Regions from separate parts of the Mesorhizobium sp. M7A.F.Ca.US.007.01.2.1 genome, predicted to be linked through region 1. Evidence: riboswitches for the same ligand, from Rfam matches in the RefSeq annotation. Region 1 holds a riboswitch; the other holds the start of a gene.
The links. A riboswitch is a leader RNA that binds a small molecule or an ion and turns the genes downstream of it on or off. The one in region 1 is predicted to bind S-adenosylmethionine.

Region 1 (14,653 bases):
CGCGGTGGTGTGGCCGGCGACGGGGCCGACGGCGACGGCACTGGTCTTCGACGAGGAACTGCCGCTGGTTGATTCCTGCATCGACCGCATGCTGCTCGTCCATTCGCTCGAACATGTCGAGAACCCGCGTGAGACGCTGAACGAGATCTGGCGCGTGCTGTCGCCGGCCGGCCGGGTGGTCATCGTCGTGCCCAACCGGCGCGGTGTCTGGGCGCGCTTCGAGCACACCCCATTCGGCAACGGCCGGCCCTTTTCGCGCGGCCAGCTTACGGAACTGCTGCGCGAGGCCAATTTCACGCCCGCCGCCTGGTCCGATGCGCTGTTCTTTCCGCCATCGCGGCGCCGTTTCATGATGCGCTTCCACAATGTGCTGGAGCGCGCCGGCCGGCGGCTGTGGCCGATCTTTTCCGGGGTCATCGTGGTCGAGGCGCAGAAGCGGCTCTATCAAGGCGTGCCGGTGGCGCAGCGCGCATCGCGCCGCGTCTTCGTGCCGGTGCTGTCGCCGCATGGCGCCACCCGGCTTGGCCGTCACAAAGCGGATGCCAAGCCCTTGGCTGCGCGGATGACGGCTTCGTGATCGCGGCAAGCGTGCCTGACGTCGTTTCCCTGCCTATCTGTCGCAAGCAGACCGACAGCCCATCGGGCAGCCCATACGAACGCCTGTCAAGTTTCTCCATCCGGTTGCAGCACTGACGCAAGGACCTCGGCCATGGCTGATCAACCGGACAATGCCGCCGCCGTTCAGCCGGTTGCCGTGGCGGTCGAGGCCAGCAGCCTGCACGATCAGGTGATGACGATCCGGCGGGCGTTTGCGGGATCGCCGGTTCGCAGATGGTTGCTGTGGACATCGGTCGGCATCATGGCCGTGATCATCGCAACGGCGATCGGCCAGGTTCTGCTCAACCGCTGGAACCAGCCTTTCTACGATGCGCTTGCCCGCCGCGACATGGCGGCCTTTTTGCACCAACTCCTCGTCTTCGCGGCCATAGCCGGGGGACTTCTGGTGCTCAATATCGGCCAGACCTGGCTCAACCAGATGATCAGGCTCAAGCTGCGCGAGGCGCTGACGCTGGATCTGATCGATCAATGGATGCGGCCGGCGCGCGCCTTCCGTCTGGCCAATGCCGGCGCCATCGGCGTCAATCCCGACCAGCGCATGCAGCAGGACGCCGCGCATCTGTCCGATCTGTCAACCGATCTCGGCGTCGGCCTGCTGCAGTCATGCATCCTGCTCGTGTCCTTCGTCGGCGTGCTGTGGGAGCTGTCCTCGGGCTTCGTGTTCCACATCGGCGGGACCTCGCTGGCCATACCGGGCTACATGGTCTGGGCCGCCATCCTTTACGCCGGCATCGCCTCCTGGCTGAGTTGGCTGGTCGGGCGGCCGCTCATCCGCCTGAACAGCGACCGCTATACACGCGAAGCCGAGCTGCGCTCCTCGATGGTGCGCGTCAACGAGAATGTCGATGCCATTGCGTTGTATCATGGCGAGGCCGACGCCAGGCGGCGGCTCGAACTCGATCTCGGCACGGTGCTGGGCGCCATGCGGCGCATCTACACCGCCCAGATCAACCTGTCCTGGGTGACCGACACCTATGGCTGGATCACCGTCGTGGCGCCCATACTGGTTGCTTCGCCTGTCTATTTCTCAGGTGATATCAGCTTTGGCGGGCTGATGATGGCGGTCGGCGCCTTCAACCAGGTCCACTCCTCCTTGCGCTGGTTCATTAACAACATCGGCAGCATTGCCGATTGGCGCGCCACGCTGATGCGCGTGGCCGATTTCCGCATCGCGCTCGATGAAACCGATGCGCTGCACGACACCGAAAAGCGCATCGCCTTCGGCCAAAACGGCAGTGGCAGCCTGACTTTCGAGAAGCTCGAAGTGGCCTCGCCGGAGGGCTGCACCAGGCTCGCCGACCCGCATGTCGAAATCCGCCCCGGCGAGCGCGTCATGATCACCGGCGATCCCGGTGCGGGCAAGACGCTGTTCTTTCGTGCCATTGCCGGCCTGTGGCCATGGGGAAGCGGCCGGATCGGCCTGCCGGCGGGAGAAACCCCCATATTCGTGCCGCGCGTGCCTTATTTTCCGGTCGGCACGTTGCGCGAAGTCCTCGATCACCCGAACGGCCCCGCGCCGGCGGACGATGCCGACATTTCGGCGGTGCTGGCCGAGGTCGGTCTGGGACGGCTATCCTCATCGCTCGACCGCGCCGGGCGTTGGGACCATGAGTTGGGCGATGACGAACAGCGCTCGCTGGCCTTCGCCAGGCTCGCGTTGCGGCAGCCGAAATGGGTGATCATCGACGAGGCGCTGGATGCATTCGACGGCCCATCGCTAAGACGCGTGCTGTCGATGCTCGAGAAGCGTTTGCCGGGGACAGCGATCCTCAACATCGGGCGCGGCCAGCACAACAACCACTTCTTCCCGCGCGCGTTGACGATCGTCAAGGATTCCGGTGCGCCAGCGCTGAAGCCCGCCCGCGTCAGAGCCGGCGCGATCGAACCGCCGCCAGTCGCCGCCCGCGGCAAGAAATGACCTGATATCCGGACGGGGAAGCAAAGCTTTATTTTGCCGTGATCGCGAGGGAAGCTCTTCGGGAGAACAACCTGGCGACGGCCATGCTTGATGCTCTGCGCCTGCTTGCCTGTCTTGCCTGCGCCCAGGCTGCCCCCGCCGCCTCGCCGCGGGATGCGCTCGCCGTCGACGTCGAGCTGGTGCTGGCAGTCGACATCTCGCTGTCGATGGACGAGAAGGAGTTCGCGCTGCAGCGCGCCGGTTATGTCGAGGCGCTGCGGCATCCCGACTTCATCAAGGCTGTCCGCGCCGGCGCCACGGGCCGCATAGCGCTGACCTATTTCGAGTGGGCCGGCACGGTGCGCGACGACGCGGTCATCGGCTGGCAGATCATCGATAGTGCCGAGAGCGCCAACAGCTTTGCCGACGAGGTCGCGGCGCGTCCGTTCCGCAGCTTTCGCGGCACTTCGATTTCCGGCGCGCTGGCCTTCGGTGCCGAGCTTTTCGACCGCACGTCTTTCCAGGGCGAACGTAGCGTCATCGACATTTCGGGCGACGGACCGAACAATATCGGACCGCCAGTCACCGCGACGCGTGATGCGGCGACTGCCAAAGGCATCGTCGTCAACGGCCTGCCGATCCTGATCAGCCCGTCGCCCACCTTCAGCCATCTCGACCAGTATTACGCGCAATGCGTGACCGGCGGGCCCGGTTCCTTCGTGCTGCCCATCTATGCCGCCGCGGAGTTTTCGACAGCCATCCGGCGCAAGCTGATCCTCGAAGTGAGCGGCATTCGGGACAAGGCGAGAATCACCCCCGTCGACGCGGCCAAGCCGATAGACTGCCTGCAGGGCGAACGGGACAGGCGGTTTTTATCGGATCCGTATTTTCCCGAACTTGACCGCTGAGCTCTCGATAGTGCGGTTCACGCAATCCGGAGGGAAAACCGTTCCACGATTTTCCTGGAGTTGCTCTGGGTTCAGGCGAGCCGGGCGCCACATTGGTTGCGAAACTCGTTGGAGAGATCGCGGCGCCAGCGTCGGCCATGGACATAGCCTTGCATCAATTCCGGCAGCGAGTAGCCAAGCGCTTTCGACGAACGGTTGGCCATGTAGCCCTGGAATGCCTCCGGTATCCTGCCTCGCAGGACATCGGCGATGAGCTGCCGCGAGATCATGTAAGGCGGAATGTGCGGGTAGGCGTGGGCAATATGAGGATGTTTGCCCATCAGGTTCGCATAGGCCTCGACATAGCCGTCACGGCGGCCGGAAATCGAGTTCTCCGAATTGTATTTCGTCCAGTCGAGGTCCTCGGACAGTTGCGCGCCGAAGCGCCGGGCAAGGCGCAGCAGCAATTCGCGATCCTGCATGCGGGTGATGTCGCTGTCGTAGCCGCCGATGGCCAGCAAGGCTTCACGGCGAGCAGTGATCGCGGAGCCGGCGATGAAGATGGTCTGCCCAACCAGCGTCCGCTCAAGCATTGCGGGGCTCACGAATGCCTCTGGGTTGGCGCAGTTTGTGATGCGATTGCCCTTCAGGGACACGAACGAACTGATCAGCACTTGCAGTGCAGGATTTTCATCGAACCAGGTCAGGGTTCGTTCAAGCCGGTGCGGCAAGTAGATGTCGTCGGAATCGAGGAACGTCACCAATGGTGCCCGCGCCCGCTCGATGCCGGCATTCCTGGCGGCGTTGGCGCCTCGCCATTTCGCCCCGACATAGATCAGCCGCGGGTCCTGGATGCGGGCCAGCGCCGCTTCGGTCCCATCGGTCGAACCATCGTCGACGACAATGTGCTCAAACCTCGACATGCTCTGGGAGAATACGCTTTCCACGGCGCGCAACACTGTTTCGCGTCGGTTGTGGGTCGGCGTAATGACCGTGATGAGAGGTACTGGATCGATCCCGGCCATGTCTGTCAGCTGTTTCCTGCGCAGGGTTGCGCGTCTGTCCAGGACTTTTCGATTTTCAGAACGGTCGAATGGATTGGACTTCCCTTTCTCTACACCACATCACAGTCGGCGCGACGCTATAAAAAACGACTGCCCCTGTCACCCACCGTGCCGGTACTCAATCCAGGCGAGACAACGAATCCCCGCTCTTAGCGTTCCAATTGCAACAGCACCGCCGCACATAGCATTACGAATCACCGTGGAAGCAACCCATCATGACAGATAGCATACATCCCATTACCTCAGACGTAATCGCTTAGCGCTCGGCCTTTGGTCAGATTGCCCATGCAGAGGCCGGCAACTCGGCTTCGATGACAAGGGGAGTTCAGTCATGGCCGCTTACGCCGTCGCCCATATGCGCCAAGCCACAATGGGTCCTCAGATCGTCGAATATCTGCATAGGATAGATGCCACGCTGGAACCTTTCGGCGGCCGTTTTCTGGTCCATGGCGGCGATGTGGAGGTGATCGAGAACGACTGGCCTGGCCATCTGATCATCATAGAATTTCCCGACAGGCAGCATGTGCACGGCTGGTACAATTCGCCGGCCTACCAAGCGATACTGGCGCTGCGCACGGACAATTCGGAGGCCGATGTGGTGTTCGTCGACGGCGTCGAACATCCGCACAAGGCCACGGATGTTCTGGAGCAATCGCCGGATCAAGGATCAATTGGACGCTGAACTGCGGTTCAAGGAATGGCGGTACAGCGTCTAGCTATGCCCAACATAGTCTGGCACCGTTTCGATTTTGTCGCGAACCATGCCAGTTGCGAAACTGAACTGGCCCCAAAACGCCAAACCATAAAATGCCTGACCGACAATCAGAGAAAAGGGAACCTGCCAAAGCGGCATCCCGGTTTCCCGGGCATGGCCTACGATCCGTCGTGTCGTGCGCCATGACATGGTGAGCCACCGGCTGAAGGACTTGACTATCCGTCGCGTGCGGCTCGGCGAATTGAGCGCAACGAACTTCCGGTCGGCGTCGCGACCTGTAACCAGGGCGCGCCAGTAAAAGAACCGCCAGCCCCGCGGCGAATAGTGATAAACGCGTGCGTTGACATTATGAATTTTGTGGCCTTCCCGCAGCAGTTCGCGCATCAGCAAAGTGCAGGAAACCTTGAAGCCGTTATGTTTTGGAAAAGGGTGGCTGAGGATCCACTCGCGTCGAAACGCTACATTGTTGGCGTTGATCGCTCGCTTCGAGGCAAATCGACCGTCTCCACGGGCCATCGGGAAAAACCAGATCAACGCAAAGGTTCTTGAAAAGAAGTCGTCGTATGAAAGGTATGTATATCCGTTTGCGCAGATAACTTCAGAGTTTTCAAAGGGTTCAAGCAGTCCTGATAGCCATCCTGGTTCCGCGACCACGTCGGAATCCAGAAAGATGACGATATCTCCATCCGATGCCAGCATACCGTTGTTCTTCAGGTCGTAATATCGGCCACCAGGGAAAGCTGTGAAGACGAGTTCGGCAACCTGACCGAGCTGCGGGGCCTCATTCGAAATCTCACGACGCAACGCCTCTTTGTCCGACTCTGCTCCGCCGTGAGAGATGACGATCCTTGGTCGCGCTGAACCGGTTGCTGAAACCGATGAGATTTCCCGAGCCAAGGCCTTCATCCCAACGCCGATCTCGTCCCAGTCGATCGACTTTGCATTCTCCATTTCGACGACGAGTGAATAAGTTGCGCGTTCTTCGACCATTTTTGCCCCCCCGAGCCGTCAGTGTGGCTATAGCCGCACTAGCCCGCTGTCAAACAGTCGACGCCATTTACACTGGTTCGCGATCGTCATACAGGGCGACTTTGCTCGGCGGCAAACACACTGTTGCTTGGCGAGTCGGGTCTTTGATCGGTGCGGAAATTACCGTTTCAGCAAGAACACTGCCTGCTGGCCGAAGAAATTCCAGAACCACCACGGCATCGACAGGCCGATCTTCTGGCCGGCGGCGTCGAGGGCGGTTGCCTTCTCGACTGTCGCGCCGAGTTCGTCGCACAGATTGACGAAATCGCGGATGGTGCAGAAGTGGATGTTGGGCGTGTCGTACCAGGAATAGGGCAGGTCCTTGGTCACCGGCATGCGGCCGTTGAGGAACAGCGACAGGCGCACACGCCAATGGCCGAAATTGGGGAAGGAGACGATGGCGCGGTTGCCGATCCTGAGCAGTTCGTCCAGCACCAGCTTGGGGTTGCGGGTGGCCTGCAGCGTCTGCGACAGGACGACGAAGTCAAAGCCCTTGTCGGGATAGAATTCGAGATCCTTGTCGGCATCGCCCTGGATGACCGAGAGGCCGCGCGCCACACATTCGTTGACGCCGCGCTGCGACAGCTCGAGTCCACGACCGTCGACCTGCTTGGTGTCCTGTAGCAGTTCGAGCAGCGAGCCGTCGCCCGAGCCGACATCGAGCACGCGCGACTGTGGCGGGATGAGGTTGGCGACGACTTCGAGGTCGACGCGCTGGTCGCGGTTGACGCTCATGGCTTCGCCTCCCGCCTGGCGCGTGATCCCGATCGGAAAAGCCTGCAATTTTTCGAGATCATGCGCTCAGCCCTCTCGCCCGGGCCGCCGAGCCGATGAAGCCGTTTATCGCGGCAAACAGTTCCGGCTCGTCGAGCAGGAATGCGTCGTGGCCTCGGTCGGTCTCGATCTCGACGAAGGATACCGATGCGCCGGCGGCGTTGAGCGCATGCACGATCGAGCGGCTCTCCTCGGTCGGGAACAGCCAATCCGAGGTGAAGGACACCAGGCAGAAGCGGGTTTTCGTGCCGGCGAAAGCGTCGGCCAACCGGCCGCCATGGTCTGCGGCGAGGTCGAAATAGTCCATCGATCGCGTCATGTAGAGGTAGGAATTGGCGTCGAAGCGATCGACGAAGGTCATGCCCTGATGGCGCAGATAGCTTTCGATCTGGAAGTCGGCGTCGAAGCCGAAGGTCAGCGCTTCGCGATCCTGCAGATTGCGGCCGAACTTGCGGTGCAGGGCGGCTTCCGACAGGTAAGTGATGTGGGCGGCCATGCGCGCTACCGCCAGGCCCTTTTCCGGGCGTTTGCCGTGCTCGAAATATTTGCCGCCATGCCAGTCCGGATCGGCCATGACAGCCTGCCGGCCAACCTCATGAAAGGCGATGTTCTGCGAGGAATGGCGCGCCCCGGTGGCGATCGGCAGTGCCGAGAAGACGCGCTCCGGATAGCTCGACGCCCATTCCAGCACCTGCATGCCGCCCATCGAGCCGCCGAGCACGCAGAATAGTTTCTCGATGCCGAAATGGTCGATCAGCATCTGCTGCGCCCGCACCATGTCGCGGATGGTGATGATCGGCAGGTCAAGCCCATAGGGCTTGCCGGTGGCGGGATTGGTCGAGGCCGGGCCGGTGGACCCAAGGCAACCGCCGATGACGTTGGAGCAGATGACGAAGAAACGATTGGTGTCGATGATCTTGCCGGGGCCGATCAGCACTTCCCACCAGCCAGGCTTGCCGGTCACCGGATTGGTGCTGGCGACGTGCTGGTCTCCGGTCAGCGCATGGCAGACGAGGATGGCGTTGGAGCGGGCATCGTTCAGCGTGCCGTAGGTCTGGTAGGCGATCTGGAACGGTGACAGCAGCGTACCGGCGTCCAGCTTGAGCGGCTTGTCGGATCCAAAACGCAAAACCGGGCTCGACGGTTGGTCGACCTCGTTGTTGGTTTTGCGGGCACGCAGAACGGCCATGACATCCATCTCACACTTTGAGCCCACGCATCGCACTCGTCGAAAGTCGATGCCGATACGGGTGTCCGGCCGGCGCGGACAACAAAAAACCGGCATTGCGGTCGCAAAGCCGGTTACAGGATGCAAACGGCCCTTTAGCAAGTTGTTTAACGTGGCTGCAAGCCGACCGGCCAAATCACCACGGAAGTTCGCTCCCCTTCTAGGGCTGTGGCGCGCCGGCGTCAACGGCCTGCCTTGGGCGGGAGGCTGTCGCCTCTCGACATTGCAGGCCACGGCTTGTATTTCCGCTGCGGCTTCCCTCAGGAAGCGTTCTCGACGGATTTTGCGACATGAGCCAGACACCGGACCAGGCACGTCCAACCCCGCGCGCGGGCATCATGGACATAGACGCCTATGTGCCGGGCAAGAGCACGGCGCCTGCCGGCGTCGCCAAGGTCCACAAGCTGTCCTCCAACGAGAACCCGCTCGGGCCCTCGCCGAAGGCGATCGAAGCCGCGCGCGAGATTGCCGGAAAGCTTGACGTCTATCCAGATGGCACCGCCAGGCGGCTGCGCGAAGCGATCGCCGAGGTGCATGGCCTCAACCCGCAGAACATCATCTGCTCCAACGGCTCCGACGAAATCCTCGGCCTGCTGGCGCAGACCTATCTGGCGCCCGGCGACGAGGCCGTCATCACCGAGCACGCCTTCATGGTCTACAAGATCTACATCCAGTCGGCGGGCGCCGTTCCGGTGACGATCAAGGAAACAGACGAGCGCGCCGATATCGACGCCATCCTGGCCGCCGTCACGCCGCTCACCAAGATCGTGTTCCTCGCCAATCCCAACAATCCGACCGGCACCTATGTGCCATTCCAGGAGGTGCGGCGTCTGCATGCCGCACTGCCGAAGAACGTGCTTCTGGTGCTCGACGCGGCCTATGCCGAATATGTCCGCCGCAACGACTATGAGGCCGGCATCGAACTGGTCGGCAGCGCAGAGAACGTGGTGATGACCCGGACCTTCTCCAAGATCGGCCTTGGCGGGGCGCGGATCGGCTGGATGTACGGGCCGATGCACATCGTCGACGCCATCAACCGCGTACGCGGCCCCTTCAACGTCAATGCGACGGCGATCGAGGCCGGCATCGCCGCCATTCGCGATCGCGCCCATGTCGAGCGCAGCGTGGCGCACAACGAGACCTGGCTGGCCTGGCTGAGTGAGGAATTCACAAAGCTTGGGTTGCGGGTGACGCCCAGCGTCGGCAATTTCATCCTCATTCATTTTCCCGAGGACCAGAAACATTCGGCAGCGGCGGCGGACGACTATCTGACGGCGCGCGGCTATATATTGCGGCGCGTTTCGGGCTATGGCTTTCCCAACGCGCTGCGCATGACCGTCGGTACCGAAGAGGCCAATCGCGGCGTTGTCGCCGCTCTCACGACATTCCTGAAAAGCTAGAAACCATGACATCACCGATGTTTGAAAAGATCGCGCTGGTCGGCATCGGCCTGATCGGCTCGTCGCTGGCCCGCGTCATCCGCCGCGAGGGCCTCGCCCGCCACGTATCCATCTCGACCCGCAGTGCGGCGACGCTGGCGCGGGCTGAGGAGCTTGGGCTGGGCGATAGCTATAGCACCGATGCGAGAGAAGCTGTCCGCGATGCCGACCTGGTCATCATTTCGGTGCCGGTCGGCTCGTCCGGCACGGTTGCCGAGGAAATCGCGCCGGCGCTGAAGCCGGGCGCGATCCTCACCGATGTCGGCTCGACCAAGGCGTCTGTCATTGCGCAAATGCAGCCTTATGTGCCTGAAGGTGTCCATTTCATTCCCGGCCACCCGCTGGCGGGCACAGAAAAATCCGGCCCCGACGCCGGTTTCGCCGACCTGTTCGACAATCGCTGGTGCATCTTCACGCCGCTGCCCGACACCGACCCGGACGCGTTGGAGAGGCTGTCGGAGTTCTGGCGGCGCTGCGGCGCCAACATCGACACGATGGATCCCCAGCATCACGATATGACGCTGGCCATCGTCTCGCATCTGCCGCACATCATCGCCTACAACATCGTCGGCACCGCCGATGATCTGCAGTCGGTGACCAAATCCGAAGTGATCAAATATTCGGCTTCCGGCTTCCGCGACTTCACCCGCCTTGCCGCCTCCGATCCGACCATGTGGCGGGATGTCTGCCTGCACAACAAGGACGCCATCCTCGAAATGCTGGCGCGGTTCTCGGAAGATCTGGCGTCGCTGCAGCGCGCGATCCGCTGGGGCGATGGCGAAAAGCTCTTCGACCTGTTCACCCGCACCCGCGCCGTGCGCCGCTCGATCATCGAAGCCGGCCAGGACATCGACGTTCCCGATTTCGGCCGTCAGGCGGTCGAGCACCCCGCGAAGGGCTAGGTCTGTCTCAGGCAGGCCAGGTCTGCGCAACCATGGCCAGCGTCTCGGCTCGGTTCGGCGCGCCAAGCCTGCCGCCGAAGCGCAGGCATTTGAGCGCCGCGGCCGCACTGGCAAACCGCAAAGCCTGCTCGACCGGCATGGCTTCCGCCAGCCCGACGGCGAAGGCGCCGTGAAAGACATCGCCGGCGGCGAGCGTGTCGACCGCCTTGATTTTCGGCGCCGCGACATGGCGCACGCAGCCAGCGCGACGGTCGTGCCACCAACTGCCCGCCGCGCCGCCTGTCACTGCGACAAAAGCGTCGCTGCGGCTGGCGAGATCGGCGCAAGCCGTTTCCGGATCGAGCGCCTGGCCGCAGACGATGCGCGCTGCCGGCTCCGAAGCGATGATGTGCGTAGCGAGCGGCAACAACTGCTCAAGGACCTCCAGCGGCGCGGTGTCGGCATCGAGGATCGCCGGACGGCCGATGGCGCGCGCCGCCTTCAGGGCGAGTGCCGCCGCACCCGGCCAGCGGACATCGACCAGAACGGCATCGAATGCCATGAGGTCGGCGACCGGCAGGACGTCGGGATCGGCCTGGGCAAGCCTGTCATAGAACGGCACGATGATGCGCTCGCCATGCGCGTCGACCAGGATCGAGGCCAGCGCCGAGCGGGCACCTCTGACGCGCCGCACGAAGGTGCAATCGACGCCTTCGGCCTCTATGCCGGCGATGAGCTGGTCGGCGACGGCATCGTCGCCGGCACTCGCCCACAGCGATACCTCGGCGCCCAGGCGATGGGCGGCGCAGGCGGCGCTGGTGGCCATGCCCGAGGCGATCTGGACGCCGTCGGAGGCCATGAACTTGCCCTGATGCATGGGCAGCGTCTCGACGCGCAGGATGGTGTCCAGCGTCAAAGCGCCAACGCTCAGCAGCTTCACGGGTTTCGCCATGGCTGAGCTATTCGACCGGCTTGATCTTGCCCAGCGGAATGAAGCCGAGCGAGGCCTTGCCCCTGACCACCTTCAGCGGCATGGACGGTTCGTTGCCGAGCACCGCCAGGGCAGAAAAACCCTGCTCGATCTGGCTTTTCTGCTCGGGTATGGCGGTACCGAGGATGGCCGCCACCGCCTTCGGGTCCTTCAACCTGATCATCAGGTCGGCGTTGACCAAGCCCTCGGCATCGACGGAGAGCGGTCCCGAAACGGTGATGCGCGCCGTCCCCGACGACAGGTCAAGGTTGCGGATTTCGATCGCCTGGCCACGAAGGCTCTTCACCCGCGTGCCGATCAGTGCGACGCCGTTCTTCAATGTCACGTCGCCGCTGGCATCGAGCGCCGGAAGCACGCGCCCGCCAATTGCGTCGGGGTCGACCTCGAGATCGCCGAAACTGCCGAGATAGTCGATATCCTCGCCGTTGGGCTGCAACTGACCTGATGCCTTGCCGGCACTGAACAGTTGCACCGGATCGGTATCGTCGGCCGGATCGGTCTGGCCGGAAAGGCCCTCTGCCTCCAGCGAAATCCGCCGCGGCAGCGGCCACCACAATTTGAAATTGGCCTGCAGATTGTCCCAGTCGATCCACAGCGGCACCATGTCGGGAACGGAGGTCCTGAGCGGGCCGCGCAGATTGGCAACCGGCGACAGAGGCTGGATGATCTGGGCGGCTGCGTTGAAACTGCCGGCTGAGGCCGCAATGTTCTTGGCATCGTCCTCATAGGCGAGGTTGTCGCAGGAGACGGTAAAGCTCAAGGGATAGCCGCTGACCTGGAGATTGGCGCAGCCGGCCTCGACGCCATTCTTGTTGAGCGTGGCAACCGCCTTGTCGGCCTCGCTCCTGACGCGGTCAGCCAGATAGAACCAGCCGCCGCTGTAGAGGGCGAACAGCACGACGATGAATGCTGCAAGCCAGATCAGGCGGCGACGTTTGTTCGGCTGGCGTTCGTCACTTGACGTCATGCTTTGGCTCTCGTTAACGCATGGGTATTGCGGACGGGTAGTCGATTCCGCCAGGTGGACAGACGAATAGTTAGACGGGACGGGCGGAAAAAACACCGGTCCGGGTGCGGTGTTGGCATCTTTTGCAATCAGGCGCGGCGATATGGGCGATTTTTGGGTGTTTGGCTATGGCTCGCTGATCTGGCGGCCGGGATTCGCGCATGTCGAAACACAGCGTGCCCGCCTGCATGGCTACCGGCGCTCGCTCTGCGTCTATTCCTTCGTGCATCGCGGCACGCGCGAGCGGCCGGGGCTGGTGCTCGGCCTCGATCGTGGCGGGTCCTGCGTCGGCCTCGCATTCCGCGTCCCCGGCGACTTGCGCGACGAGGTTATGGCCTATCTGCGCGAGCGCGAGCTGGTCACCAATGTCTATCTGGAGCGTCTGCTCAAGGTTCGCCTCGACGGCGGCGGTACGGTCGACGCGGTGGTTTACATTGTCGACCGCCAGCACGAGCAATATGCCGGAGCGCTCGACGCTGCAGATGCGGCGGCCGTGGTGCGCGGTGCGGTCGGCCAGTCCGGCAACAACGAGGACTATGTGCTGAGCACGCTGGAGCATCTCGAGGCGCTGGGCATTCGCGATCATTGGCTGGAAGAGGTGGCGCTGCAGGTCGCGCCTTTGTGAAGCTGGCTCTGCGGAAAAAGGCCGTCAGGCCTTTGACCTCGTTCAGGCAAGACCTAGGTTAGGCTCCAACCCTCAGACCGCGGGCGCCATTTGCCCGCCCAATCATCCCGGAGATCCGCCTTGCAGAAACGTCGTCTCGGTCGCACCGACTTGTCCATCGCGCCGCTGGTTCTGGGCGGCAACGTCTTCGGCTGGACTGCCGACGAGAAAACCTCGTTCGACCTGCTCGACCGCTTCGTCGGCGCCGGCCTCAACGCCATCGATACGGCGGACGCCTATTCGCGCTGGGTTCCAGGCCACAAGGGCGGCGAATCGGAAACCATCATCGGTAAATGGATGAAAGACCGTGGCAATCGCGACAAGGTCGTGGTGATCACCAAGGTCGGTTCGGATATGGGACAGGGGCACAAGGACCTGTCCGCCGCCTACATCGAAAAGGCCGTCGACGCATCGTTGAAGCGGCTGCAGACCGAATTCATCGATCTCTATCTGTCGCATTGGCCGGATCCTGCGACGCCCTATGAGGAAACGCTTGGCGCCTACGAGAAGCTGCTCGCCAAGGGCAAGATTCGCTATGCCGGGTGCTCTAACCTCGACGCCGGCCAGTTGCGTGCGGCACTCGATGTGGCGAGCCTGCGCAGTCTGCCGCGCTACGAGGTGCTGCAGCCGGAATACAATCTCTACGATCGCTCATCCTTTGACGGGCCGTTGCGCGATCTGTGCGTGGCCGAGGACATCGGCGTCATCACCTATTTCAGCCTGGCCAAAGGTTTCCTCAGCGGCAAATACCGCAGCGAGGCCGATCTCGGCCAAAGCCCGCGTGGCGGCGGCGTGAAGGACTATCTCAATGGGCGCGGCATGCGCATCCTTGCGGCACTCGACGCGGTGTCATCAAGGCATTCGGCCAAGCAGGCGGAAGTCGCGCTTGCCTGGGTGATCGCTCGGCCGGGCGTCACCGCGCCGATAGCCAGCGCCACCAAGCCCGAGCAGATGGACAGCCTGATCAAGGCGGCGTCGCTGAAGCTGAGCGCCGCCGACATGGCCGAACTCGACAGGGCGAGCGACTGAAGTTTCGGCGGCCGCTCCTCGCACGAACGTCCAAGACGACCCTCTTGTCTTGCCATAGCCTCCTTCGCACGGGGCAAGACAGAGGGTGAGATGACTGAGCCGCTTCTTTTGCAGCCGGATCTTTGGCGCCAGTTGTGCGCGCTCGTGCTTGCCTCCGCCGTCGTCATGGGCAGCCCGGGGCCGGCAACGATAAGCGTCACCGCCGTTGGTGCCGCCTTCGGTTTGCGCCATTCCCTGGGCTATGCCTGGGGAATCATCCTGGGCACGATCGCCGTGCTTTTGGTTGTCGCGACCGGGGTCATGGCAGTGCTCACCTCGATGCCGAAGCTGGCGCCGTTGCTGGCTTTGGCCTCCGCGGCCTACATCCTCTATCTCGCCTTCAAGATCGCTACGGCGCCGCCGCTGGCCGCCCGCGCCGCCGAGACTTCGCG
Region 2 (14,653 bases), on a different contig from region 1:
AATTTGAAGAAGTGAATCCCCTCGTTGGAGATCATCCGCTCGAAATGCGGCGTCTCGTCGAGAAACTGCTCGTGCTGCTGCGGCGTGCAGAAACCCATCACCGGCTCGACGCCGGCGCGATTGTACCAGGAGCGGTCGAAGGTGACGAATTCGCCTGAAGTCGGGAAATGGTCGACATAGCGCTGGTAGTACCATTGCCCCAGTTCGGTCGGGGTCGGTTTGGTCAGCGCCACGTTGCGTGCGGTGCGCGGATTGAGGTACTGGCGCACCACGAAGATCGTGCCGCCCTTGCCGGCGGCGTCGCGGCCCTCGAACAGCGCCATCACCCGTTTGCCGGTCGACTGCAGCCAGGCCTGCGCCTTGACCAACTCGATCTGCAGCTTCTCGAGCGTTTCGTCATACTCATCGCTTTTCATCTTCTTGTCGTAGGGATAGCCGCCGGCAGTCAGCTTGTTGTCCTCGACCCAGTCGGGAAGCACGGGGTTTTCGATATCGAACTCCCGCTCCTTGCCGCCGATCCTGATCTTCAGCGGCCCCGAAGTTGGCGCGGCGGGACTTTCCTTGGCTTTTTTCATCGAGACGAACCCTTTCCAGCTTCGGGACTCATGCTATGGGGAGCCTCCGGAACGGTCTAGTGGAAGTTTTTCCGCCACCGTGGACCGGGTGCGAAGGCATGGGGTGCGGGCCCGCGGGCAGATGGCTGACCTGGACACAGAGCAGAGAGGCATCGCGCAAACCATGGCCGCACGGCTGTGGAACAGCCGCTGGCTGCTTGCGGCCGGCGTCGTCGCGGTCGTCGCCGTTTATGCCTTGGCCGGGATTTCAGCCTATATCGTCCTCGCGGCGCTGCTGTTGCTATTTGCAGCGGCAATACTGCCGGCCGGCGGCGCGCGCCAATCCACCGGCAGCGGCGCTGCCATCGAGGCCATCGGCCTGCAGCGGCTCTCGGGTGAATATCTGGCCGCCGCCGTCGCCGATCCGCTCATCATCTTCGACCGGGCTGCCACCATCGTCCATGCCAACGCCGCCGCCTTCGCCGCTTTCGGCGGCATCGCGCCAGGCATGTCGCTGTCGCTGAAATTCCGGGCGCCGGAAATGCAGGCTCTGCTGGATGGCGTGCTATCGGGCGATGTCGCCTCCGATGTCGTCGACTACATGGAGAAGCTGCCGGTCGAACGGGCTTACCGGGTGAGCGTGTCCTCGGTCGGTCATGCCACCGATCTCTATGTGCTGGTGTTCAAGGACCAGAGCGAAACGCGCAGGATCGACCGCATGCGCGCCGACTTCATCGCCAATGCCAGCCACGAACTGCGCACCCCGCTTGCTTCCATCGCCGGCTTTATCGAAACGCTGCGCGGACCAGCCCGCAACGACGCGGCGGCGCGCGACCAGTTTCTGCAGATCATGCAGAGCCAGACCGGCCGCATGGCGCGTCTGATCGACGATTTGTTGTCGCTGTCGCGGCTCGAGATGAAACCCTATCTGAAGCCGGGAACCGAGGTGGACCTGCGTCAGACCGTCGACAGCGTCATCGACTCGCTCGGACCGCTGGCCAGCGAAAACGCCGTTGCCATCGAGCGGCGCTACGCCGATGGACCGCTTCATGTGCCTGGCGATCGCGATGAGCTTTTCCAGGTTTTCGAGAACCTCCTGGAAAACGCCTGCAAATATGGGCAGTCGGGTGGGCGCGTGGTTGTATCCATAGCGCATAGCGAGGCCGGATCAGAGCCGGGCATCGACGTCACGATCAGGGACTTTGGCCCTGGCATTCCCGAGGAGCACATTCCGCGCATTACCGAGCGCTTCTACCGCGTCGATGTCGAGACCAGCCGGACCCAGAAAGGCACCGGCCTCGGCCTGTCGATCGTCAAGCATATCCTGACGCGCCACAACGCCCGGCTTTCGATCAAGTCCGAAGTCGGCAACGGCGCGGCATTCTCGGTTCATTTGCCGGCGCACTGATATCGCCCTAATTCAAGGGCACTGTTTCTTTTTTCTGTCATCCGGCTAGCGTATCAGCGGGGATTCGAGGAAACGACTCAAAATCAAAACACCCCGTGGGAAGGCATTTGCCATGCAGTCCGTGCACATCGTCAGCGCTTATGACGAGGAGTTGAAATATCTGTCGAAGCGCATCGCCGCGATGGGTGGCCATGCCGAGCGCATGGTCGAACAGGCGGTCACCGCTCTCGTCAATGCCGACCCGGGCCTTGCCCAGAAGGTCATCCGCGACGATACCGTACTGGACGAGGGCCAGCGCGAAATCGACGACAAGGCGATCATCATCATTGCCAAGCGTCAGCCGATGGCGGCGGATTTGCGCGAGATCGTCGGGACCATCCGCATCTCCGCCGACCTCGAACGGGTTGGCGATCTCGCCAAGAACGTTGCCAAGCGGGTGGTCGCCGTCACCGACGGACGCCAGCCGACCAGCCTGTTCCGCGGCCTCGAGGCTCTGTCCAACCTGGCATTGACCCAGCTCAAGGAAGTGCTCGACGTCTACGCGTCCCGTTCGGTGGAGAAAATCGGCTTCGTGCGCGATCGTGACGACCAGATCGACGCCATGTACACATCGCTGTTTCGCGAATTGCTGACCTACATGATGGAAGATCCGCGCAACATCACGCCCTGCACGCATCTGCTGTTTTGCGCCAAGAACATCGAGCGTATCGGTGATCACGCCACCAACATAGCCGAGACCATCTACTACATCGTCACCGGTGATCAGTTGCCGGCTGAGCGGCCCAAGGGCGACAAGACCGACAAAATCAGCCTTTCCGAGACGCAGCCGGTGAAGTGAACGCCGCCTCTCGAACCGTCACCCGATTTACGATAAGCTTTCCGGGCTTTGCCTCTATCCTCGTCCGTGGATTTGCTCCGGGAGGTCGTGATGGAAAATGTTCGGAACCTGACCCCGGCGCCTGCGCCGATATCCGGCATTATCGCTTGCGGCGTTTACACCGCGGGGCGCCGCATCGCCGACATTCCCATCGAGGAAGCCGGCGAATGGGCAAAAAAATCCGGTCACGTCGTCTGGATCGGCCTGTTGGAGCCCGACCGTAACCTGTTGCTGCGCGTCCAGGCGCAGTTTCACCTGCATGAGCTGGCGATCGAGGATGCCGAGCACCCGCACCAGCGGCCGAAGATCGAGCAATATGGCGACGCCTTGTTCATCGTCGCCCGCACCGCGCAGCTGATCGAGGGCCGGGTCACCTTCGGCGAGACCCATTTGTTCGTCGGCTCAGGCTACATAGTCAGCGTCAGGCACGGTCCCTCGACGTCCTATGCCGCCGTTCGTCAGCACTGGGAAAGCTGCCCGCACTCGCTGGCCAAGGGCGAGGATTTCGTCCTCTATGCCATCCTCGATTTCATCGTCGACAATTACATGCCGGTGCTCGAGCAGATCGAGGACGAGGTCGAGGCGATCGAGGACAAGGTTCTGCTGAAGCCGATGACCGCTCCCGACATAGAGCGGCTCTATATGCTGCGCCGCGATCTCCTGCGCCTGCGCAATGCCGCGCTTCCGCTGGTCGAAGTCTGCCGAAGGCTGACCAGCGCCGAGCTGCCGCAGATCCACACCGCCATGCATCCGCTGTTCCGCGACGTCACCGATCACATCCGCACCGTTCAGGAGAAGATCGACAGCCTGCGCGAGGTGCTGGCATTTGCTTTCGAGGCGAGCTTGCTGGTCGGCCAGAGTCAGGAAACGGCCAACACCAAGAAGCTCGCCTCCTGGGCCGCAATCCTGGCGGTGCCGACGGCGCTCGCCGGCATTTACGGCATGAACTTCAGCGACATGCCGGAACTGAAGATGGAATACGGCTATCCGGTGGTTCTGGCCACGATCGCGCTGATCTGCGCGTTTCTGTATTGGCGGTTCAGGAAGAATGGCTGGTTGTGAAGTAGGGCAGTAGGGCAGTAGGGCAGTAGGGCAGTAGGGCAGTAGGGCAGTAGGGCAGTAGGGCAGTAGGGCAGTAGGGTGGCATTTCGTGAGCGCGACTTTCCGCGCACATACTGCCCTACTGCCTTACTCCCCTATTCCCTTATCTACCTGCTCCGCCGCCGCTCCGATGCCGGCTGGAATGCCACGCGGGCGTGGTACTTGCAGTAGGGACCGGTTTCGGCGGCATCGTTGCCGCAGAAATGGAAGTCCTCTGAAAGCGGATCGCCGTTCGGCCATTTGCAGGTCCGCTCGGTCAGCTCGACCAGCTGCAGATGCCGCGAGATCGGCAGCACGACATTTTCGACCGGGCGGATGTAATGGCGTGCCACGGGTTCGGCGTCGAACTGCGTCTGCAAAGCAGTGGCGCCGACCGATGTCGTGACATGGCGTGCCGTGGTTACGGCGCGTGATACCGATTTCTGGACGGTCGATCCTTGCGCTGCCTTCTTCTGGCGTGCCGGCGTGGCGGTCGAGCGACCGCGGCCCGACAGTTTCAGCCGATGCACCTTCCCGATGACCGCATTGCGGCTGACCCCTCCAAGCTGCGCAGCAATCTGGCTTGCGCTCAGACCCTCCGACCACAGTTTTCTCAAGAGTTCTACCCGCTCGTCAGTCCAGTTCATGAGACCGCGCTCCTCTAAGCGTGCGGCAATCGGAATCCTTCTCCCGACCCGGCAACATTTGCCAGGGCAGACACCACATATATCTGGTGATTAGGTCCGCCGCACGAAATCTAGTTATTTCTCGACTACAACTACTCTATGCGCTGACTCGGTGACAAGAGTCCCAAGTGCAACACGAATCGGTTTTTTCGGTTTTCCCCAACTTGCCCGGTCGCTTATGAGCCGGCGTCCCGTCGGGGGGCTTGCCGCGCGCCACTACGCGACGTTTTCGTTGACTTCATGGCCGAAAAACAGGATAAGCCGCACAGGCCGCCGCTTTGGCGGCTTTTTTGATTTTCCGGTACCGGAGACGCATATAATGAGCGGTTCGGCGCTTTACGAGACCTTTGCTCGCGCACCCCTGGCCTTCGACCACGGGGAAGGCACATGGCTGATTACCGACAAGGGCGAGCGATATCTCGATTTCGCCGGCGGCATCGCCGTCAATTCGCTGGGCCACAGCCACCCGCACCTGGTCGCCGCACTCACCGAGCAGGCAGCCAAGCTGTGGCATGTCTCCAACCTCTACGAGATCCCCGGGCAGAGCCGGCTTGGCGAACGGCTGGCCGACGCCACCTTCGCCGACAAGGTGTTCTTCACCAATTCCGGCGCCGAGGCGCTGGAATGCGCGATCAAGACGGCGCGGCGCTACCATTTCGTCAAAGGCCATCCCGAGCGCTTCCGCATCATCACCTTCGAAGGCGCCTTCCATGGCCGCACGCTGGCGACCATCGCGGCTGGCGGCCAGTACAAGTATCTCGAGGGCTTCGGCCCCAAGGTCGAAGGTTTCGACCAGGTCGGCTTCGACGACATTGACGCCGCCGAAAAGGCGATCACGCCGGAGACGGCCGCGATCCTGATCGAGCCGGTGCAGGGCGAGGGCGGTATCCGCCCGGTGCCGACGCAGTCGCTGAAGCGGCTCAGGCAATTGTGCGAGCAGCACGGCCTGCTGTTGATCTACGACGAGGTCCAGTGCGGCATCGGCCGCACCGGCAAGCTGTTCGCACATGAATGGTCGGGTGTAACGCCCGACATCATGGCGATTGCCAAGGGTATCGGCGGCGGCTTCCCGATGGGCGCCTGCCTTGCCACGGATGAAGCGGCGGTCGGCATGACCGCCGGCGTGCATGGCACCACGTTCGGCGGCAACCCGCTTGCCATGGCGGTCGGCAACGCCGTGCTCGATGTCGTGCTGGAAGACGGCTTCCTCGAAGATGTCCAGCGCAAGGCGCTGCTGATGAAGCAGGGTCTGGCGTCGGTCGCCGACGAGTTTCCCGAAATCATCGAGGACATCAGGGGTGCCGGGCTGATGCTCGGCCTCAAATGCGCCATGCCCAACACCAAGGTGAACATGGCCTTGCGCGACCAGCACCTGTTGACGGTTCCGGCCGGCGACAACGTCATTCGCCTGTTGCCGCCGCTCACCGTCACCGACGCCGAGATCCATGACGCGCTCAACCGCATCCGCGCCGGCGCCAAGGGCCTGGCGGAGGCGATCGCTTCCGCCGCGGCGAAGTAATCCCGGAATCATTGCTGATGTCAGTTCGCCATTTCACCGATCTTTCCACCGTTTCCGAAGGCGACCTGCGCTTGATGCTGGACGACGCGGTGGTGCGAAAGGCGCGGCTCAAGGCCGGCGAGCGCACCAAACCGCTCGAAGGCAAGGTGCTGGCGATGATCTTCGACAAGCCGTCGACGCGCACGCGCGTCTCCTTCGACGTCGGCATGCGGCAGCTCGGCGGCGAGACCATCATGCTGACCGGCACCGAGATGCAGCTCGGCCGTTCCGAGACCATCGCCGACACCGCCAAGGTGCTGTCGCGCTATGTCGATGCGATCATGATCCGCACCACCTCGCATGAGCGGCTGCTGGAATTGACCGAGAACGCCACCGTGCCGGTGATCAACGGACTGACCGACGATACCCATCCCTGCCAGCTGATGGCCGATATCATGACCTTCGAGGAACATCGCGGTCCGGTAGCCGGCAAGACCATCGCCTGGACCGGCGACGGCAACAATGTGCTGCATTCCCTGCTCGAGGCCTCGGCCCGGTTCCGCTTCAACCTCAACGTCGCCGTTCCCGAAGGCAGCGAGCCGGCGCAGAAGCATATCGATTGGTCGCAGGCGCATGGCGGCAAGCTGCACTTCACCCGCTCGCCCGAGGAAGCCGTCGATCAGGCCGACTGCATCGTCACCGATTGCTGGGTGTCGATGGGCCAGGAGCATCGCGCCCGCGGCCACAATGTGTTCTCGCCCTACCAGGTCAATGCCAAGCTGATGGCGAGAGCCAAGCCGGACGCGCTGTTCATGCACTGCCTGCCGGCGCATCGCGGCGAGGAAGTGACAGACGAGGTTATCGACGGACCGCATTCGGTGGTCTTCGACGAGGCCGAGAACCGGCTCCATGCCCAGAAGGCCGTGCTTGCCTGGTGTCTAGGCGCTTGAAGTGTCTGGGCGCTTGATCCCTGGGAGCTTGATCTGCGGGCGTGTGATGCCTATTTGCGCCGCATCACGCAAATCAAGCGCGTTTCGACGCATGCGCCCCGGAGGGCGGCATGGCCGCGCCCTGGAGCTTTGTCATGTTGGAAACCTGTCAAGTGACTGAACATCACCCCAAACTCGGCGAATTCGGCTATGCCGGCGACGATCACGTCGTGCCGTTCGAGGTCGGCCCTCTCGACGTGCGCGGCCGCACGGTCCAACTCGGGCCGATGCTGGACGCCATCCTCAGCCGCCACGATTATCCCGAGCCGGTCGCCCGCCTGCTGGCGGAGGCCTGTGTGCTGACCGTGCTGCTCGGCACTTCGCTGAAGTTCGAGGGCAAGTTCATCCTGCAGACCCGCACCGACGGACCCGTCGACATGCTGGTTGCGGATTTTTCCACGCCCTCGGCGCTGCGCGCCTATGCGCGTTTCGATGCCGACCGGCTGGAAGCGCTGGTCGCGGCGGGCGAAACCTCCCAGCAGACGCTGCTCGGCAGTGGCGTGCTGGCGCTGACCATCGACCAGGGCGCCCATACGCAGCGCTATCAGGGTATCGTCCAGCTCGATGGCGAGACCCTGGAAGACGCGGCACGCACCTATTTCCGTCAGTCGGAGCAGATCCCGACGGATATCAGGCTGTCGGTGGCCAAGCTTTTGACGCCCGGTCCCGGCGGCGCCCGCGAGCAATGGCGCGCCGGCGGTATCCTGGCGCAGTTCCTGCCGCAGTCGCCCGAGCGCATGCGCGTCCCGGACCTGCCGGGCGGCGATGGCGATCCGCGCGGGGAGATCCACGATCCGGTCGACAATTCCTGGCAGGAGTTGCTGGCTCTGCTCGGCACCATCGAGCCGACCGAACTGATCGACCCGACGATCGGCGCCGAGCGGCTGCTCTACAGGCTGTTCCACGAGCATGGCGTGCGCGTCTTCGGCGGCGTTCCGGTCGCCGACCAGTGCTCGTGCTCCAGGGACAAGATCCGCGGCATCCTCGAGGGTTTTTCCGCCCAGGAGATCAAGGACAGCACCGAAGACGGCGGCATCCACGTCGCCTGCGAATTCTGTTCGAAGCAATATGATTTCGACCCGGCGGAATTCGCGGCCCAGTAGAGTAGAAACCACGCCTCACCGGTCGCTCCGCGGCCGGTGAGGCGAAATCAATTCACCGTCCGCCGCGTCCCCGGCAAGTCCAGCGAAAACGCCGGAATGGCGATGTCGAACGTCTCGCCCCGCTTGTTGCGCATCGTGTAATGCCCGACCATGATGCCGGACGGTGTCGAGAGCGGGCAACCGGACGTGTACTGGTAGCTGTCGCCGGGATTGAGTTCGGGCTGGTCGCCGACCACGCCGGGGCCGCGCACTTCCTCGACCCGGCCGGTGCCGTCGGTGATGTGCCAATAGCGCGACAGAAGCTGCACGAAATCGTCCGACTGATTGTCGATCGTTATCTGATAGCCCCAGACATAGCGGTTCTCAGAGGGATCCGAACGGTCCTCCAGATAGAACGGCCTGACCTGCACTTCGATGTTGCGCGTGACGGCGCTATACATAAGCGGCTCCAAAAAACGGTTCCAGCGGAACTTTCGGCGCTCCGTGCGGTTAGGTCAACCGATCGAAGCCTCCTCTGGCCGACCTCGCGGGCAGGTGCCGACAAAGAATGTCATTTAAGTGACATATGACAATGATGGTGTGCGCGGACTGGTGACGCGCGACTCGGGCGCTCTGCTGAACTGTTGAAACCGGCCGTCTTGCGGACCGGTTTTCCTGGAGTGACCGGATCTCGATGCAACTCACTCTCATATCCGCCACGCTTTCAACCGTCCTCATCCTCTCGAATCTCGCCAGCATCGTGCTCGCCGCGTCGCGTCTGAGACGGCGTCGCACCATTGCGCCGCCGGCCGGCAAGCCGCGGCCGGTGTCGATCGTCGTGCCGTCGCGCGGCGTCGAGCCGTTCACGCAGGAGACGCTGGAGCGCGCCTTCTCGCTCGACTGGCCGCGCTATGAGCTGATTTTCTGCGTCGCCCATGCCGACGATCCGGTGGTCAAATTGATAAACAGGACGATCGTCCGGTTTCCGAAAGTGCCGGCCCGGCTGCTTGTCGGCGACGACCGCATCAGCGCCAATCCGAAACTCAACAATTGCGTCAAGGGCTGGGAAGCGGCGCGGCACGACTGGGTCGTCCTGGCCGATTCCAACGTGCTGATGCCGAGGGACTACATCCAGCACCTGATGGCTGCCTGGCGGCCCGGCACCGGCCTTGTCTGCTCGACGCCGATCGGCTCGCGGCCGGCCGGCTTCTGGGCCGAGGTCGAATGCGCTTTCCTCAACACGCTGCAGGCGCGCTGGCAGTATGCCGGCGAGGCGCTCGGCCTCGGCTTTGCCCAGGGCAAGAGCATGCTCTGGAACAAGCCGATGCTCGACGCCAATGGCGGCATTCGCGCGCTGGCCGCCGAGATCGCCGAGGATGCCGCTGCGACCAAGCTGGTGAACAGTCTCGGCCTGCGCGTCAATCTCGTCGCCGCCCCCTTCGAGCAGCCGCTTGGCCGGCGCTCGTTTGACGACATCTGGTCGCGTCAGGCCCGTTGGGCGCGCCTGCGCCGCGTCACTTTCCCGCTGTTCTTCGCACCCGAAATCCTGACCGGCGCCGTGGTGCCGCTGGTGCTTGCGTTGCTTGCGGCGGCAAGCGCCGGCTTCAGCCTCTGGGCAACCGCCCTTGCCGTGCTGGCGGCCTTCTATCTTCCGGAGTGCGCCCTGGCCTGGTCCAAGGGCTGGTACCTGTCGCCACGCATGGTCGCCGCGATCATGGCGCGCGACCTGATCCTGCCGGCGATGTGGGGGCGCGGTTGGCTCGGCGGCGCCGTCGACTGGCGCGGCAATGCGATGACCATCGGCACCAAGACGGCCGAGCTGGAAGAGACGCCGTCCGGCGCCTGAAGGCCTCCTACCTGGCCCCCTTCAGCGCCTGCGCGATGTCCTCGAGCAGGTCGTCGGTATCCTCCAGGCCAACCGACAGCCTGAGCGTGCCCGGCCCGATGCCGAGCTCGGCGCGCGCCTCGTCGCTGAGATTTTTGTGCGTCGTCGTCGCCGGGTGGGTGATCAGGCTCTTGGCGTCACCGAGATTGTTGGAGATCAGGACGATGTCGAGCGCGTTCTGCAAGGCGAAGGCCGCCTGCTTGCCGCCCTTGACGTCCAGGCAGATCAGCGTCGAGCCGCCCGACATCTGCTTCTTGACGATGTCGGCCTGCGGATGGTCGGCGCGGCCGGGATAGATGACGCGCGCGATTTCCGGCCGTTCGGCCAGAAAATCGGCGATCCGGCCGGCACTTTCCGTCTGCTGGCGTACGCGCAGCGGCAGCGTTTCCAGGCCCTTCAGCAGCGTCCAGGCGTTGAAAGGCGAAAGGCTTGGGCCGGTATGGCGGAAATAGTCGTGCAGGTTCTCGTCGATCCACTTCTTGTCCGACAGGATGACGCCGCCGAGACAGCGCCCCTGGCCGTCTATGTGCTTGGTAGCCGAATAGACGACGATATGGGCGCCGAGCTGCAAGGGCTTCTGCTGCAGGGGCGTGGCGAAGACATTGTCGACGATCAGCCTGGCGCCGATCGAATTGGCAAGCGAAGCGACAGCGGCGATATCGACCACTTCCAGCGTCGGATTGGTCGGGCTTTCCAGGAAGAACAGCTTGGTGTTCGGCTTGACCGCCTTTTCCCAGTTGGCGATGTCGGTGCCGTCGACCAGCGTCGCCTCGATGCCGTATCTCGGCGCCAGCGTCTCGACCACCCAGCGGCAGGAGCCGAACAGCGCGCGTGCCGCCACGATATGGTCGCCGGCCTTGGCGCTGCACAGAAGGGCGGCCGTTACCGCCGCCATGCCGGACGCGGTGGCGCGCGCGTCTTCCGCACCTTCCAGCGCGCACATGCGCTTCTCGAACATGTCGACGGTCGGATTGGCGTAGCGCGAATAGATGAAACCCGGCTCTTCGCCCTTGAAACGGGCTTCGGCGGCTTGCGCCGTTTCGTAGACATAGCCTTGGGTGAGATAGATCGCTTCTGACGTTTCGCCGAAACCGGAACGCAGCGTTCCGCTGTGCACGAGTGCCGTCTGAGGCTTCCAGTTGCGCTTCTTGGTGCTCATCGCTTTTCTTCCAGACACAAAAAAACCGGCCGCGAAAGTCGCAACCGGTCCATACGGCCTTGCGGCCCGACGGTCCTTTAGCGACTTGTTTAACGTGGCTGCAAGCCGACCGGCCAAATCACCACGGGATAACGACCCTTTAGACCCGCACCGCGCTTGCGTCAATTGCCGGCTTCATTAAGAGGTTTGTACCAAGCAGGAGTGGAGCCTTGCGGCAGACAGGCATTCTTCCCGACCAGGACATATCGGCGCTGCTCCAGTCCGGCGCGCTGAAGTCGGCGCGTGCGCTCGATGCCGACCAGATCCAGCCGGCCAGCCTCGATCTCAGGCTCGGCGACAAGGCCTGGCGGGTGCGCGCCTCCTTCCTGCCCGGCCCCAATCACAAGGTCTCGGAAAAGCTCGACCGGCTGCAGCTGCACGAGATCAATCTGGCCGAGGGCGCGGTGCTGGAGACCGGCTGCGTCTATATCGTGCCCCTGCTTGAAAGCCTGGCGCTGCCGGCGGACATTTCAGCCTCGGCCAATCCGAAGAGCTCGACCGGGCGGCTCGACATCTTCACCCGCGTCATGACCGATCGCGGCCACGAGTTCGACAAGATCGCCGCCGGCTATCATGGCCCGCTCTTTCTGGAAGTCAGCCCGCGCACCTTCCCGATCGTCGTCCGCACCGGGTCGCGCCTGTCGCAGATCCGTTTCCGCACCGGCAATGCGCTGCTCTCCGAAGCCGAGTTGCACGACCTGCATCGCACGCAGATGCTGGTCGCCACCGAGCCGCCGAACATTTCCGGCGGCGGCATCGCGCTGTCGATCGACCTCAACGGCGATCAAAGCGGCTTGGTCGGCTATCGCGGCAAGCATCACACCGGCCTCGTCGATGTCGACAAGCGCGCGGCCCAGGAAGTCGTCGACTTCTGGGAACCGATCCACAAGAGCGGCGCCGGCGAACTGGTGCTCGACCCCGATGAATTCTACATCCTCGTCAGCCAGGAGGCGGTGCATGTGCCGCCGCTCTACGCCGCCGAGATGACGCCCTTCGATCCGCTGGTCGGCGAATTCCGCGTTCATTATGCCGGCTTCTTCGATCCGGGCTTCGGCCATTCCGCATCCGGCGGCACCGGCAGCCGGGCGGTGCTGGAAGTGCGCAGCCATGAAGTGCCGTTCATCCTCGACCACGGCCAGATCGTCGGCCGGCTGGTCTACGAGCATATGCTGAAGCGGCCGCAGGCGCTCTACGGTACCGATCTCGGCTCCAACTACCAGGCGCAAGGCCTGAAGCTGTCCAAGCATTTCCGCGCCGCGCGCTGACCCTCATTGCCCCAAGGCAAAATACTTGCCTGTGCCGGTTCGGCATGCTTGGCTGCCTTGCCGCCCGTCAAGCTGGCGGCGTTCAAGGGGAACCAAGAAAATGCGATTTTCGAAATGGGTCATATCGGCGGCGGGCGCTGCCATGCTGGCAATGCTGGCCGGCTCTCCGTCGGTGCAGGCGGCGGAGAAAATCAAGATCGGCACCGAGGGCGCCTATCCGCCGTTCAACACCATCACCGCTGACGGCAAGGTCGAAGGCTTCGACATCGACATCGCCAATGCGCTGTGCGCGCAGATGAAGGTCGAATGCGAGATCGTTACCCAGGACTGGGACGGCATCATTCCCGCTTTGCAGGCCAAGAAGTTCGACGCCATCATCGCCTCGATGAGCATCACCGAGGAGCGCAAGAAGCAGGTCGCCTTCACCAACAAATATTATACGACACCGCTGGCTCTGGTGGCGCCGAAGGACACCGATCTCACCTCGACCGAACCGGCGGCCCTTGCCGGCAAGACGGTCGGTGCCCAGGCTTCGACCACGCAGGCCGACTATGCCCAGAATGAATATGGCAAGGCGGGCGCGGAGGCCAAACTCTATCCCACCCAGGAAGAGGCGATCACCGACCTGACCAACGGTCGTCTTGACGCCGTGATCTCGGACAAGTTCGTGCTGATGGACTGGCTGAAGAAAGCAAGCGACGGCTGCTGCAAGCTGGTCGGCGACGTCAAGGGCACCGAGACCCAGGCCGGCATCGCCGTGCGCCTGGACGACACGGCCCTGCGCGACAAGCTCAACGCAGCCATCGACGCGATCGTTGCCGACGGCACCTACAAGAAGATCCAGGCCAAGTATTTCGACTTCGATATTTATTGAGGCAGAGGCGCCTTTTCCTTCTCCCGCAAGGGGAGAAGGACAGGGCGCGCTCTCAAAGCGCCTTCACAGCCACCTTCACCGGCTGCTCGATCTCGAGCGGGTTGCGCAGCGGCAGGCCGAAATCCCCGGCCTCGATCTCGAAGACATCGCCGGCCTCGGTCGTGATGCCGTCGGCGAAGGACAGTGTCGCCGTGCCGAACATGTGCACATGCACGTCTCCCGGCTGGCGGAAGGCCGCGTATTTGAAATGATGATGTTCGAGATTGGCGATGGTGTGCGACATGTTCGCTTCGCCGGACAGGAACGGCTTCTCCCACAGCACCTCGCTGTCGCGCACGATGCGCGAGGTGCCGCGGATGTCGGACGGCAGGTCGCCGATCAGGATCTCCGGCCCGAACGAGGCGTTGCGCAGCTTGGAATGCGCGAGGAACAGATAGTTCACGCGCTCGGTGACGTGGTCGGAAAACTCGTTCGACAGCGTGAAGCCGACGCGGAAAGGTGCGCCGTCGTCGCCGATGACGTAGATGCCGGCGACCTCGGGCTCTTCGCCGGCGTCCTTGGCAAAGGCCGGTGACAGGAGTGCGGCGCCTGGTGCCACCGCCATCGTGCCGTTGCCTTTGTAGAACCATTCCGGCTGCACGCCGATCTGGCCTTTCGCCGGCTTGCCGCCCTCCAGCCCCATGCGGAACATCTTCATGGAATCGGTGAGCTGCTCCTCGCCGTCGGCGCTCAGCTTCTTGTGCATGGAATCGCGCGTCGCGGCGGAGCCGAGATGCGTCAGCCCGGTGCCGGTCAGGTGCAGATGCGCCGGATCGGGGTGATTGATCGGCGACAGCAGCCGCCCCTTCTTGTAAGCGGCCTCGAGATCGACCGTCTCGCCAAGCCCCTTGCGTTCGATCAGCGCGACGAGGCCGACGCCGGTGCGGGCGGCCTCCATCGCCAGCGAATAGACGCTGCGGGCGCCATTGATGATCCGGGTCTTGCCGCCATTGCGGGCGACGACGCGGATGGTCTCGGCGTCGTCAAGGATCTGGGAGATCAGCATGATGAATCCTCTCTCATTTGCCTTGGCAGGGCTGCCAAAACGGCAAACCTTGCTCAGCGCGGCCGGGACCTCGTCCATGCCACGGTTTAAATTCTCAGTTCGGATTGCGCTCGCGGGCCTGGTCCCTCAGGGACTTCTGTTACCGGCGGGTTGCCGGCAGCGTCGCGATCGTATGCCTCCTGCTTTCCTCGATCAGAGCAGTTCACCGTTTC

Region 2: it holds a riboswitch for S-adenosylmethionine, as region 1 does, so the genes downstream of both, EN949_RS06925 (O-succinylhomoserine sulfhydrylase) here and EN949_RS21750 (homoserine O-acetyltransferase) in region 1, are expected to answer to the same signal.

What each region holds. Positions count from the first base shown of each region.
Region 1 is NZ_RZQP01000130.1:1,744-16,396, reverse strand. It holds gene EN949_RS21785 (methyltransferase domain-containing protein) at 1-577, shown strand, start outside; gene EN949_RS21780 (ABC transporter ATP-binding protein/permease) at 710-2,536, shown strand; gene EN949_RS21775 (DUF1194 domain-containing protein) at 2,620-3,423, shown strand; gene EN949_RS21770 (glycosyltransferase family 2 protein) at 3,495-4,427, opposite strand; gene EN949_RS21765 (DUF1330 domain-containing protein) at 4,798-5,148, shown strand; gene EN949_RS21760 (glycosyltransferase) at 5,179-6,171, opposite strand; gene metW (methionine biosynthesis protein MetW) at 6,331-6,945, opposite strand; gene EN949_RS21750 (homoserine O-acetyltransferase) at 7,004-8,173, opposite strand; SAM riboswitch at 8,288-8,365, opposite strand; gene hisC (histidinol-phosphate transaminase) at 8,503-9,612, shown strand; gene EN949_RS21740 (prephenate/arogenate dehydrogenase family protein) at 9,618-10,553, shown strand; gene EN949_RS21735 (sugar kinase) at 10,561-11,484, opposite strand; gene EN949_RS21730 (DUF2125 domain-containing protein) at 11,492-12,490, opposite strand; gene EN949_RS21725 (gamma-glutamylcyclotransferase) at 12,633-13,154, shown strand; gene EN949_RS21720 (aldo/keto reductase) at 13,275-14,222, shown strand; gene EN949_RS21715 (LysE family translocator) at 14,313-14,653, shown strand, end outside.
Region 2 is NZ_RZQP01000023.1:16,915-31,567, forward strand. It holds gene ppk2 (polyphosphate kinase 2) at 1-575, opposite strand, end outside; gene EN949_RS06880 (ATP-binding protein) at 697-1,962, shown strand; gene phoU (phosphate signaling complex protein PhoU) at 2,075-2,800, shown strand; gene EN949_RS06890 (magnesium and cobalt transport protein CorA) at 2,891-3,901, shown strand; gene EN949_RS06895 (GcrA family cell cycle regulator) at 4,048-4,566, opposite strand; gene EN949_RS06900 (aspartate aminotransferase family protein) at 4,925-6,124, shown strand; gene argF (ornithine carbamoyltransferase) at 6,142-7,053, shown strand; gene EN949_RS06910 (Hsp33 family molecular chaperone) at 7,164-8,195, shown strand; gene apaG (Co2+/Mg2+ efflux protein ApaG) at 8,243-8,635, opposite strand; gene EN949_RS06920 (ceramide glucosyltransferase) at 8,869-10,020, shown strand; gene EN949_RS06925 (O-succinylhomoserine sulfhydrylase) at 10,028-11,218, opposite strand; SAM riboswitch at 11,276-11,353, opposite strand; gene EN949_RS06930 (2'-deoxycytidine 5'-triphosphate deaminase) at 11,428-12,522, shown strand; gene EN949_RS06935 (ABC transporter substrate-binding protein) at 12,623-13,396, shown strand; gene araD1 (AraD1 family protein) at 13,449-14,441, opposite strand.